3 regions of the Streptomyces sp. NPDC051136 genome follow, and region 2 is predicted to be linked to each of the others. Evidence: predicted binding sites of a transcription regulator. Region 2 holds the regulator's gene; each other region holds the start of a gene.

What was found. Region 2 encodes HrcA, which represses chaperone genes, less so after heat shock. Its sites were predicted from a motif close to TTNGCACTCNGNNNNNCNGAGTGCNAA; they were not measured.
Region 1: the regulator HrcA is predicted to act here: its motif matches at 2,027-2,053, upstream of groES (co-chaperone GroES).
Region 3: the regulator HrcA is predicted to act here: its motif matches at 2,303-2,329, upstream of groL (chaperonin GroEL).

The regions. Positions count from the first base shown of each region.
Region 1 is NZ_JBITFE010000009.1:337,142-341,064, reverse strand. It holds gene groL (chaperonin GroEL) at 1-1,444, opposite strand, end outside; gene groES (co-chaperone GroES) at 1,572-1,880, opposite strand; gene ACIBCJ_RS26600 (polysaccharide deacetylase family protein) at 2,171-2,977, opposite strand; gene ACIBCJ_RS26595 (polysaccharide deacetylase family protein) at 2,974-3,923, opposite strand, start outside.
Region 2 is NZ_JBITFE010000002.1:526,151-530,073, reverse strand. It holds gene ACIBCJ_RS07895 (nitronate monooxygenase) at 1-193, opposite strand, end outside; gene dnaJ (molecular chaperone DnaJ) at 282-1,418, opposite strand; gene hrcA (heat-inducible transcriptional repressor HrcA) at 1,419-2,435, opposite strand; gene ACIBCJ_RS07880 (MBL fold metallo-hydrolase) at 2,585-3,319, shown strand; gene ACIBCJ_RS07875 (DUF3097 domain-containing protein) at 3,354-3,923, shown strand, end outside.
Region 3 is NZ_JBITFE010000007.1:156,246-160,168, reverse strand. It holds gene ACIBCJ_RS21265 (NADH:flavin oxidoreductase) at 1-259, opposite strand, end outside; gene groL (chaperonin GroEL) at 516-2,141, opposite strand; gene ACIBCJ_RS21255 (cold-shock protein) at 2,467-2,670, opposite strand; gene ACIBCJ_RS21250 (MoaD/ThiS family protein) at 3,088-3,363, opposite strand; gene thrC (threonine synthase) at 3,360-3,923, opposite strand, start outside.

The DNA.
Region 1 (3,923 bases), on a different contig from region 2:
TGGCGGCGTTGAAGCCCTGGCCCTTGTCGAGGTCGGCGACCTTGGAGGTGATGACGTAACCCTCCAGGCCGGCGTTCTCGGCGATCCAGCGCAGCGGCTCGACGGCGGCGCGGCGGACGACCGCGACACCGGTGGCCTCGTCGCCGGTCTTGCCGAGGTTGCCCTCGAGGACCTTGACGGCGTGGACCAGCGCGGAGCCACCACCGGAGACGATGCCCTCCTCGACCGCGGCGCGGGTCGCGGAGATGGCGTCCTCCAGACGGTGCTTGCGCTCCTTCAGCTCCACCTCGGTGGCGGCGCCGACCTTGATCACGCACACGCCGCCGGCCAGCTTCGCGAGGCGCTCCTGGAGCTTCTCGCGGTCCCAGTCGGAGTCGGTGTTCTCGATCTCGGCCTTGATCTGGTTGATGCGGCCCTCGACCTCGTCGCGCTTGCCGGCACCGTCGACGATGGTGGTGTCGTCCTTGGTGACGGTGATGCGGCGGGCGGTGCCGAGCACGTCCAGGCCGACCTGGTCGAGCTTGAGGCCGACCTCCTCGGAGATGACCGTGGCGCCGGTGAGGACGGCCATGTCCTGGAGCATCGCCTTGCGGCGGTCACCGAAGCCGGGGGCCTTCACGGCGACCGCGTTGAAGGTGCCGCGGATCTTGTTGACGACGAGGGTGGAGAGCGCCTCGCCCTCCAGGTCCTCGGCGATGATCAGCAGCGGCTTCGAGGCGCCCGCCTGGATGACCTTCTCCAGCAGCGGCAGCAGGTCCGCGATGGAGGAGATCTTGCCCTGGTTGATCAGGATGTACGGGTCGTCGAGGACGGCCTCCATACGCTCCTGGTCGGTCACGAAGTACGGCGACAGGTAGCCCTTGTCGAAGGCCATGCCCTCGGTGAAGTCCAGCTCCAGGCCGAAGGTGTTGGACTCCTCGACGGTGATGACACCGTCCTTGCCGACCTTGTCCATCGCCTCGGCGATCAGCTCGCCGACCTGCTGGTCCTGGGCGGACAGCGCGGCCACGGCGGCGATGTCGGACTTCTCGTCGATCGGGCGGGCGGTGGCGAGGAGGTCCTCGGAGACGGCCTTGACGGCCGCGTCGATGCCCTTCTTGAGCAGCGCCGGGGAGGCACCCGCGGCGACGTTCTTCAGGCCCTCGCGCACCAGCGCCTGGGCGAGCACGGTGGCGGTGGTGGTGCCGTCACCCGCGATGTCGTTGGTCTTGGTCGCCACCTCCTTCACCAGCTGGGCGCCGAGGTTCTCGTACGGGTCCTCGACCTCGACCTCGCGGGCGATGGTGACGCCGTCGTTGGTGATGGTGGGGGCGCCGAACTTCTTGTCGATGACGACGTTGCGGCCCTTGGGACCGATCGTCACCTTCACCGTGTCGGCAAGCTTGTTGACGCCGCGCTCGAGGGCGCGACGGGCGTCCTCGTCGAACTTCAGGATCTTCGCCATGGGAGCGTGAGCCCTCTTCCGGAAATCTCGGGGTTATACGGCAACTGCGCCCCCGACGCCCGGCTTTTTATGGTCGCGGGAGCCAGGGGCGCAGCTGGAAAGCAAGGTGCTTCGGTGAAGCGAAGTACTACTTCTCGACGATCGCGAGCACGTCGCGGGCCGAGAGGACGAGGTACTCCTCGCCGTTGTACTTCACCTCGGTGCCGCCGTACTTGCTGTAGAGCACGACGTCGCCGACGCTGACGTCGAGCGGAAGACGGTTGCCGTCCTCGAAGCGGCCCGGGCCCACGGCCAGGACGACGCCCTCCTGGGGCTTCTCCTTGGCGGTGTCCGGAATGACCAGGCCCGAAGCCGTGGTCTGCTCGGCGTCGAGCGGCTGGACCACGATGCGGTCCTCGAGCGGCTTGATGGCAACCTTGGAGCTGGTGGTCGTCACGATCCGACCTCCCCCTTCGGAGATCTCACGGGGTTAACTGTCTGAGGTGGCGACCAGGTGGATCCGTCGTCGCGGGTGCCGGACCTGCCCGTCGCGTAGTTGGCACTCTCCAGTGGGGAGTGCCAGAGCCGAGACTATGACTGCGATTAGCACTCGGTCAAGCGGAGTGCCAATGCCGACGGCGCGTCGGCGTGGTTTTGGGGTGAACGCCGGTGTGTTTCGCACCCTGCGCGGGCGCGGGCGTCGCCGGGTGATGCCGACCGGCGGCAAGAAGGGCAGCCACCACGGGGTCAGAGGTAGTTCTCCAACTTGCCCACCCTCAGCCCCTGCTCCTCGATCGACCTCAGCAGGCGTTCCGTGCGCGCCGTGAGGTTCGTGGCGCTCGGGCGGTCCGGGTCGACGGCCACGATGTCGCCGGGGCGCAGGCGGTGGGCGCCGCGGGTGTAGGTGAGGTCGCCGTCCGGGGCGAGGGCGGCGCGCCACAGGACCAGGGCCGTGACGCCGCAGTCGGCGGCGGCGCGCAGGGTCGTGGTGTCGTACGTGCCGTGCGGCGGGCGCAGGAGGTGGGCGCGGACCCCGAAGCGGGACCTGAGCTTGGTCTGCTGGCCGCAGATCTCGGCGCGCTGGCCGGCGCGGGGCAGGCCCCGCAGGGAGCGGTGGTCCAGGGTGTGGTTCTGCAGGCTCGCGCCGAACGGACGCAGCCCGGCGAGGTCGCCGTACGCCGGTCCGGTGACGGTGTCGGTGAGGAACAGGGTGACCGGCAGGTGCCGTTCGCGCACCAGGCCGGCGAAGGCGGGGTCGCGCTCGGCGCCGTCGTCGTAGGTGAGGAAGACGACCCGGTCGGTGGTGCGGACGTGGTCCACGACGGGCGGCAGGGTCCGGCCCCGGCCGCTGTCCCCGCCGGGGCCGCGGCCACCGCCTCCGCCGGCGCTCCGGTCCGCGTCACGGTCGCCGCCCCGGCCGCCGCCCCCGACGGGGTCTGCCGCCACCGGGTGGGCGGCGGGGGCGGCGGGGCGGTCGCAGCCGGTGAGCGGCAGCAGGAGGGCGGTGAGGGCGGCCAGGGCGGCGCCGGCCGCGCGGGGCCGCCCCGGCCTCACAGGTAGTCCTCCAGGCGGGCCACCGCGTACCCGTCGGCGGTGATCCGGTTCAGGAACCGGCGGACCATGTCGGTCATCGTGCCGTCCCAGTCGTCGGTGCCCCGGAAGTGGGTGAGGACGATGTCGCCGGGGTGCAGGTCCTGGTCCCACTCGCGGTACTCCCAGTGGTCGACGTACACCTCCTCGCTCCAGATGGGGGCGTACTCGATGCCGCAGGACTTGGCGGCGCGCAGGGTGTCGCGGTTGTAGTTGCCGAAGGGCGGGCGGAAGAGGACGGGGCGCTTGCCGTAGTGCTTCTCCATCACGTCCTGCATGCCGCAGATCTCCTCCTTCTGCTCCTCGTAGGAGAGCGCGGGGAGGTAGGGGTGGCTGAGGGTGTGGTTGTTGAGCGTGACGCCGCGGGCCTGCATCTTCTTGAAGTAGCCGTAGTCGTCCTGGATCTCCTCGTCGGTGAGGAAGACGGTGTACGGGATCTTCAGTTCGCTCATCATCCGCAGGAACGCCGGGTCCTTCTCGGCGCCGTCGTCGATGGTGAGGAAGACGATCTTCTCCTTGGTGGGGATCGTGGTGAAGACCGGCGGGAGGCCGTCCTCCTCCTGGCCGTCGACCTCGAAGCCCTCGCGGGCCTCGATCTCCGGCTTCTTCGCGGGGGGCGCGGGAGCCGTCAGCGGGACCTTCTTGAGCTTCCAGCGCTCGGCGGCGGCGACCAGGGCGGCCCGTGCCTCGCGCGCCCTGGCCGCGCCGTCGACCGCGCGGGCCGGGGCCGCCTCCGGGCCGGCGGCACCCCGCTCCCCGTGGCCGTCGCCCTGCGCACAGCCGCCGGCGAGAGCGGCGACGGCGAGGACCGCGGCGGCGGTCGCCGCGCGCCTGCCGAGGGCTCTGCGCAGCGCTCCGCGGTGTGCGGGACCGGACGCCCGGGACACGCGACGCGACGCCCGACTTTTGT
Region 2 (3,923 bases):
AGGGGCGGCCGGTCAGTCCCCGCAGGTGCTTGATCTCCTGGTACATCCCGTCCGCGGTCTTGTACCCCGCGGCAAGGAAGCCCAGCCCGCCCGCCTCGGACACCGCCGCCGTGAGCCCGGGCACGGAGACGCCGCCCGCCATGGGCGCCTGCACGATCGGGTAGGGGAAGAGATCGGTCAGTGCGGAGGACATGACGGCATGTTGTCACGTCCTCCACACAAGTCCGAATCCGGGCTTCCGACGGCATACGCCAGAAGCATCCGCATCCCCGGAATCCCCGTCACCGCCCGTTGAACGCGTCCTTCAGGCGGGAGAACAGACCCTGCTGCCCCGGCTGGAACTGACCCGTCGGGCGCTCCTCGCCGCGGAGCTTGGCCAGCTCGCGCAGGAGGCGTTCCTGTTCGGGGTCGAGCTTGCCCGGGGTGGTGACCTCGACGTGGACGATGAGGTCGCCCCGGCCGCCGCCGCGCAGGTGGGTGACGCCCCGGCCGTGCTTCGGGATCGACTGGCCTGACTGGGTGCCCGGGCGGATGTCGACCTCCTCCATGCCGTCGAGGGTCTCCAGCGGCACCTTCGTGCCGAGGGCCGCCGCCGTCATCGGGATGGTGACCGTGCAGTGCAGGTCGTCACCCCGGCGCTGGAAGGTCGAGTGGGGCAGCTCGTGGATCTCGACGTACAGGTCGCCGGCGGGGCCGCCGCCGGGGCCGACCTCGCCCTCGCCCGCGAGCTGGATCCGGGTGCCGTTGTCGACGCCGGCCGGGATCTTCACGGTCAGGGTGCGCCGGGAGCGGACCCGGCCGTCGCCCGCGCACTCGGGGCACGGGGTCGGGACCACGGTGCCGAAGCCCTGGCACTGCGGGCAGGGGCGCGAGGTCATGACCTGGCCCAGGAAGGACCGGGTGACCTGGGACACCTCGCCGCGTCCGCGGCACATGTCGCACGTCTGGGCCGAGGTGCCGGGGGCCGCGCCCTCACCGTTGCAGGTGTTGCAGACGACCGCGGTGTCGACCTGGATGTCCTTGGTCGTACCGAAGGCGGCCTCGTCCAGCTCGACCTCGATGCGGATCATCGCGTCCTGGCCGCGGCGGGTGCGCGAGCGCGGTCCGCGCTGCGACGCCGTGCCGAAGAACGCGTCCATGATGTCCGAGAAGTTCCCGAAGCCACCCGCGCCGAAGCCGCCCGCACCACCGCCGGCGGCCTGCGAGAGCGGGTCGCCGCCGAGGTCGTAGACCTGCTTCTTCTGCGGGTCCGACAGCACCTCGTAGGCGGCGTTGATCTCCTTGAACCGCTCCTGGGTCTTCGGATCGGGGTTGACGTCCGGGTGCAGCTCGCGGGCGAGCCTCCGGAACGCCTTCTTGATCTCGTCCTGGGAAGCGTCGCGGCGCACGCCGAGTACGGCGTAGTAGTCCGTGGCCACCTACGACTCCGCCAGGATCTGTCCGACGTACCGTGCCACTGCGCGTACCGCTCCCATCGTTCCCGGGTAGTCCATGCGGGTCGGTCCGACCACGCCGAGCTTGGCAACCGCCTCGCCGCCCGAACCGTAGCCGACCGACACGACGGACGTTGAGTTGAGTCCCTCGTGGGCGTTCTCATGACCGATCCGTACGGTCACGCCCGGATCCTTCGCCTCGCCGAGCAGCTTGAGGAGCACGACCTGCTCCTCGAGTGCCTCCAGCACCGGCCGGATCACCAGGGGGAAGTCGTGCCCGAAGCGGGTCAGATTGGCGGTGCCGCCGATCATCAGCCGCTCCTCGTTCTCCTCGACCAGCGTCTCCAGGAGGGTGGAGAGCACGGTGGAGACCGTACCGCGATCCTCGGCCTCGAACGCCTCCGGCAGATCCTCGACCAGACCGGGCACGTCCGAGAAACGGCGTCCCGCGACCCGGCTGTTGAGCCGCGCCCGCAGGTCGGCCAGCGACGCCTCGCCGAACGGCGCGGGGCAGTCGACCATGCGCTGCTCGACCCGGCCGGTGTCCGTGATCAGCACCAGCATCAGGCGCGCGGGCGCGAGCGAGAGCAGCTCCACGTGCCGCACCGTCGAGCGGGTCAGCGAGGGGTACTGCACGACGGCGACCTGCCGGGTCAGCTGCGCGAGCAGCCGCACCGTGCGGGCCACCACGTCGTCGAGGTCGACGGCGCCCTCCAGGAAGTTCTGGATGGCACGCCGCTCGGGCGCGGTCATCGGCTTGACGCCGGCCAGCTTGTCGACGAAGAGCCGGTAGCCCTTGTCGGTCGGGATGCGTCCCGCGCTGGTGTGCGGCTGCGCGATGAACCCCTCGTCCTCCAGGGCCGCCATGTCGTTGCGCACGGTGGCCGGGGAGACGCCGAGGTTGTGCCGCTCGGTGAGGGCCTTGGAGCCGACCGGTTCCTCGGTGCCGACGTAGTCCTGGACGATGGCGCGCAGCACCTGGAGCCTGCGTTCACTGAGCATGCGGCGCGCACCTCCAGCTGTCGTCCGCCCGTTTCCGGCCTGTCTGTCCTGGCACTCACGGCTTGCGAGTGCCAGACTTCCCCGGCCCAGTGTACGGCCGTGGGGTACGCCCCCGGCAAGGCCGGGGCCGAGCCGTTAGCGTCGGCCCCGTGACGGTGACTTGGGAAGAGCTGGGCTGGGAACGGCTGGCGGACGGCGTGGGCCGGTGCCGGCTGCCGGGGTGGGACTGCACGGCGGGGCTGGTGCTCGGTGCGGGCGGGGCGCTGATGGTGGACGCGGGGTCGAGCCTGGCCGAGGGTGCCCGGCTGGGCGAGGCGGCGCGGCGGCTCGCCGGCCGCCGTGTGACACATCTCGCGCTGACCCACCCGCATTTCGACCACGTCTTCGGCGCGGCGGCCTTCGCGGGCGCGGAGGTGTACGGCGCGGTGGGCACGCACGCGCTGTTCGCGCCGGGCGGGCCGGAGCGGGCGGCGCTGCGTGCGGACGCGGTGGCGGAGGGGCTGGACGCCCGCGCGGCGCGGGAGGCGGCCGACGCGCTCGTCGCCGTCCCGCACGAGATCGGCGGCGAGCACGTGCTCGACCTGGGCGGTGGCCGGCGGGCCCTGCTGGCCGGCCTGGGCCCGGGGCACACCGGTCACGACCTGGCGGTCCTGGTGCCGGGCTCCCCGGACGTCGTGTTCTGCGGCGACCTGGTCGAGGAGTCAGGCGAGCCGCAGGCGGGTCCCGACGCCGTGCCGTCGCGCTGGCCGGCCGCGCTGGACCGGCTGCTGGCGTGGGGCGGCGCGGACGCGCTGTACGTCCCCGGTCACGGAGCGGTGGTGGACGCGGCGTTCGTGCGGGCCCAACGGGACGCGCTGGCCGCCCGGTTCGGCGTGTCGCGCTGATCACGGCGCGGGCGTTCCTCGTATCGTCGGGAGAATGCGCCAGTACTCCGCCGACCTCACCCCTCCGTGGAAGAAACCGCAGCCCGTTCCCGAGGTTCCCGCCGATCCCGGCCTGGTGGTCGAGGAGCCCGTCACCGGGTTCTGCGGCGCGGTGATCGGCTGCGAGGCGGGCACGGTGACTCTGGAGGACCGCTTCGGCAAGCACCGCGTCTTCCCGCTGGAGCCGCGCGGCTTCCTGCTGGAGGGCCGCGTGGTGACGCTGGTCCGCCCGGCCGCGTCCGGTCCGGCGCGCCCCTCCCGGACGGCGTCCGGTTCGGTCGCCGTCCCCGGCGCTCGTGCGCGGGTCGCGCGCGCCGGGCGCATCTACGTCGAGGGGCGGCACGACGCCGAGCTGGTCGAGAAGGTCTGGGGCGACGACCTGCGCATCGAGGGCGTCGTCGTGGAGTACCTGGGCGGCGTGGACGACCTCCCGTCGATCGTGGCCGACTTCGCCCCCGGCCCGGACGCGCGGCTGGGCGTCCTGGTGGACCACCTGGTGCCGGGTTCCAAGGAGTGGCGCATCGCGGAGGCGGTGACGAGCGAGCACGCGCTGGTCGTGGGCCAC
Region 3 (3,923 bases), on a different contig from region 2:
GGAAGCGCGGGACGCGGTCGCTCTGCCCGGCGGAGTCGTGACCGACGTAGGTGCCCTCGGTCACGATCAGCCCGACACCGGCGGCGGCGCGGCGCGCGTAGTACGACACCACGTCCTCGCCGGGGACGCCGCCCGGGGAGAACATGCGGGTCATCGGCGCCATCGCGATGCGGTTGGGCACGGTGAGGCCGTTGATCGTGGCCGGGCGGGCGAGAAGCCGGGCGGCGCGCGAGGCGGCCTCGGCGGGGGTGACGGTCACGTGGGGGCTCCTGAAGTCGATACCGGACGGTATGTGCGCGCGCATTCATCGCACTCCTCGGTGAACCCTCCCGCCCGGCCGCGGCATTCCGTCCGCAGCCGCCCACCCGCCGTGACCCGGGCCACATCCGGATGACCGGCCGGGCCGGGCGGACCGGTCGGTGCCGGGCCACGGAAACGCCCGAGGGCGGCACCCCCCTCGCGGGGAGTGCCGCCCTCGGTCCGTGCGGAACGGCCGATCAACCGGAAGCGGTCGATCAGAAGTCCATGTCACCGCCCGGCATGCCGCCCGGGGCGCCCGCCGCGGCGGCCTTCTCCGGCTTGTCGGCGATGACGGCCTCGGTGGTGAGGAACAGCGCGGCGATGGAGGCGGCGTTCTGCAGCGCGGAACGGGTCACCTTCGCCGGGTCGATGATGCCCTCGGCGATCATGTCGACGTACTCGCCGGAAGCGGCGTTCAGGCCGTGACCGACGGTCAGGTTGCGGACCTTCTCCACGACGACGCCGCCCTCGAGACCACCGTTGACGGCGATCTGCTTCAGCGGGGCCTCCAGGGCGAGCTTCACGGCGTTGGCGCCGGTCGCCTCGTCACCCGACAGCTCCAGCTTCTCGAAGACCTGGGAGGCCTGGAGCAGGGCCACGCCACCACCGGCGACGATGCCCTCCTCGACGGCCGCCTTCGCGTTGCGAACGGCGTCCTCGATGCGGTGCTTGCGCTCCTTGAGCTCGACCTCGGTGGCGGCACCGGCCTTGATGACGGCCACGCCGCCGGCCAGCTTCGCCAGACGCTCCTGGAGCTTCTCGCGGTCGTAGTCCGAGTCGCTGTTCTCGATCTCGGCGCGGATCTGGTTGACGCGGCCCTGGACCTGGTCGGCCGAGCCGGCGCCGTCCACGATCGTGGTCTCGTCCTTGGTGATGACGACCTTGCGCGCGCTGCCCAGCAGGTCCAGCGTGGCGTTCTCGAGCTTGAGGCCGACCTCCTCGGAGATGACCTCGCCGCCCGTGAGGATGGCGATGTCGCCGAGCATGGCCTTGCGGCGGTCGCCGAAGCCCGGGGCCTTGACGGCGACGGACTTGAAGGTGCCGCGGATCTTGTTGACGACCAGGGTCGACAGGGCCTCGCCCTCGACGTCCTCGGCGATGATCAGCAGCGGCTTGCCCGACTGCATGACCTTCTCCAGGAGCGGCAGCAGGTCCTTGACGTTGCCGATCTTGGAGTTGGCGATCAGGATGTACGGGTCGTCGAGCGACGCCTCCATACGCTCCATGTCGGTGGCGAAGTACGCCGAGATGTAGCCCTTGTCGAAGCGCATACCCTCGGTGAGCTCCAGCTCCAGACCGAAGGTCTGGGACTCCTCGACGGTGATGACGCCTTCCTTGCCGACCTTGTCCATGGCCTCGGCGATGAGCTCGCCGATCTGGGTGTCGGCGGCGGAGATGGAGGCCGTGGAGGCGATCTGCTCCTTGGTCTCGACGTCCTTGGCCTGCTCCAGCAGGGCGGCGGAGACGGCCTCGACGGCCTTCTCGATACCGCGCTTCAGGGCCATCGGGTTGGCGCCGGCCGCGACGTTGCGCAGGCCTTCCTTGACCAGGGCCTGGGCGAGAACGGTCGCGGTGGTCGTACCGTCACCGGCGACGTCGTCCGTCTTCTTGGCGACTTCCTTGACCAGCTCGGCGCCGATCTTCTCGTACGGGTCCTCGAGCTCGATCTCCTTGGCGATGGAGACACCATCGTTGGTGATCGTGGGGGCGCCCCACTTCTTCTCGAGGACGACGTTGCGGCCCTTGGGGCCGAGCGTCACCTTGACGGCGTCCGCGAGCTGGTTCATGCCGCGCTCGAGGCCGCGCCGTGCCTCCTCGTCGAACGCGATGATCTTGGCCATGTGAAGTGGTCCCTCCAGGACTGGGGGTGATTCCTTCGGACCGCGCCCGCGCCCGCGACGGACGGCTCGCCGGCCTTGTGGTTCCTTCCCCACCCGGCCTGCGGGCCTCACCGACCCGGTCCTTCGTTGTCACTCTCACCTTCAGAGTGCTAACGCAATGATTAGCACTCGCCCCCATCGAGTGCAAGCGCCTCTCGGGGATCGAGCCCCGCGCTCAGCCACCCGCGAACACGGGGACGGGGCACCTGCGGGCAGGCCGAAGGGCCCGTACCCAGCGGGTACGGGCCCTTCGGATGAAGACCGGGTGCTGTGGTGGCCGAGCGTCTCAGGCGCTGAGGCGAACCATGTCGGCCTGCGGGCCCTTCTGACCCTGCGAGATCTCGAACTCGACCCGCTGGCCTTCTTCGAGGGTGCGGTAGCCGTCCATCTGAATCGCGCTGTAGTGGACGAAAACATCCGCACCACCGTCGACCGCGATGAAGCCGTACCCCTTCTCCGCGTTGAACCACTTGACGGTGCCCTGAGCCATGCCTAACTCCCCTATTACTGGCCCTTGCACAGATCCGCACTTCGCGGACCCGGGTCAGACCTCGCCCCCCACGACTGGGGGCGTGCGCCGGAACGCGTCGACCGCGGCTGAATGTATCTGTCCAACTGCCGTCTGCAACAGGTCAATCGGACGAGAAATCTGGACGCACCCGGTCCGGAATGTGGCGAGAATTCGCCTGAATTCGGGTCAAGTCGGGGCACACAAAGGGCACAAAAGCCGCACAATACGCCCGCACTTTGGCTGCTTCTTGTCGGACGAGCGGCAGGAATTAACGGTTCCCGTTGTTTCGATCGGGAGCGCGTTCCCCAACTCTACCGCGCTCAATCACATGGAATTGCCCCCTCCGCTTCTCTCACGGAGAGGGCAATACGCACTACAAGGTGTATCTGCGGAGGATCAGCCGCCGGCGACCGCCGGGATGATCGAGACGCCCGCGCCGTCCGGCGTCGCCGTCTCCAGGCCCTGCTCGAAGCGCACGTCGTCGTCGTTGACGTAGACGTTGACGAAACGGCGCAGCTTGCCCTGGTCGTCCAGGACGCGGGCGGCGATGCCCGTGTGGTTCTTCTCCAGGTCGGAGATGACCTCGCCGAGGTTGGCCCCCTCGGCACTGACCTCGGCGCTGCCGCCGGTGTAGGTGCGCAGGATGGTCGGGATACGAACGGTCACGCTCATGCGAGGCCAGCCTCTCGGAAGGAGTCCAGGTTGGGGCGGATCGTGGCGGTGAGGCCGGTGCCGGCCACCGCGTCGAGGGTCTTGAGGCCGTCGCCGGTGTTGAGGACGACCGTGGTGAGCGACGGGTCCAGGACGCCGTCCTCGATCAGCTTCTTCGTGACGCCGACCGTCACGCCGCCCGCCGTCTCCGCGAAGATGCCCTCGGTACGGGCGAGCAGCTTGATCGCGTCCACGATCTGCTCGTCGGTCACGTCCTCCACGGCACCGCCGGTGCGGCGGGCGATGTCGAGGACGTAGGGGCCGTCGGCCGGGTTGCCGATGGCCAGCGACTTGGCGATGGTGTCCGGCTTCTGCGGCCGGACCACGTCGTGACCGCCCTTGTACGCCGTGGAGACCGGCGAGCAGCCCTCGGCCTGCGCGCCGAAGATCTTGTACGGCTTGTCCTCGACCAGGCCGAGCTTGATCAGCTCCTGAAGCCCCTTGTCGATCTTCGTGAGCTGGGAGCCGGAGGCGATCGGGACGACGAGCTGGTCGGGCAGCTGCCAGCCGAGCTGCTCGCA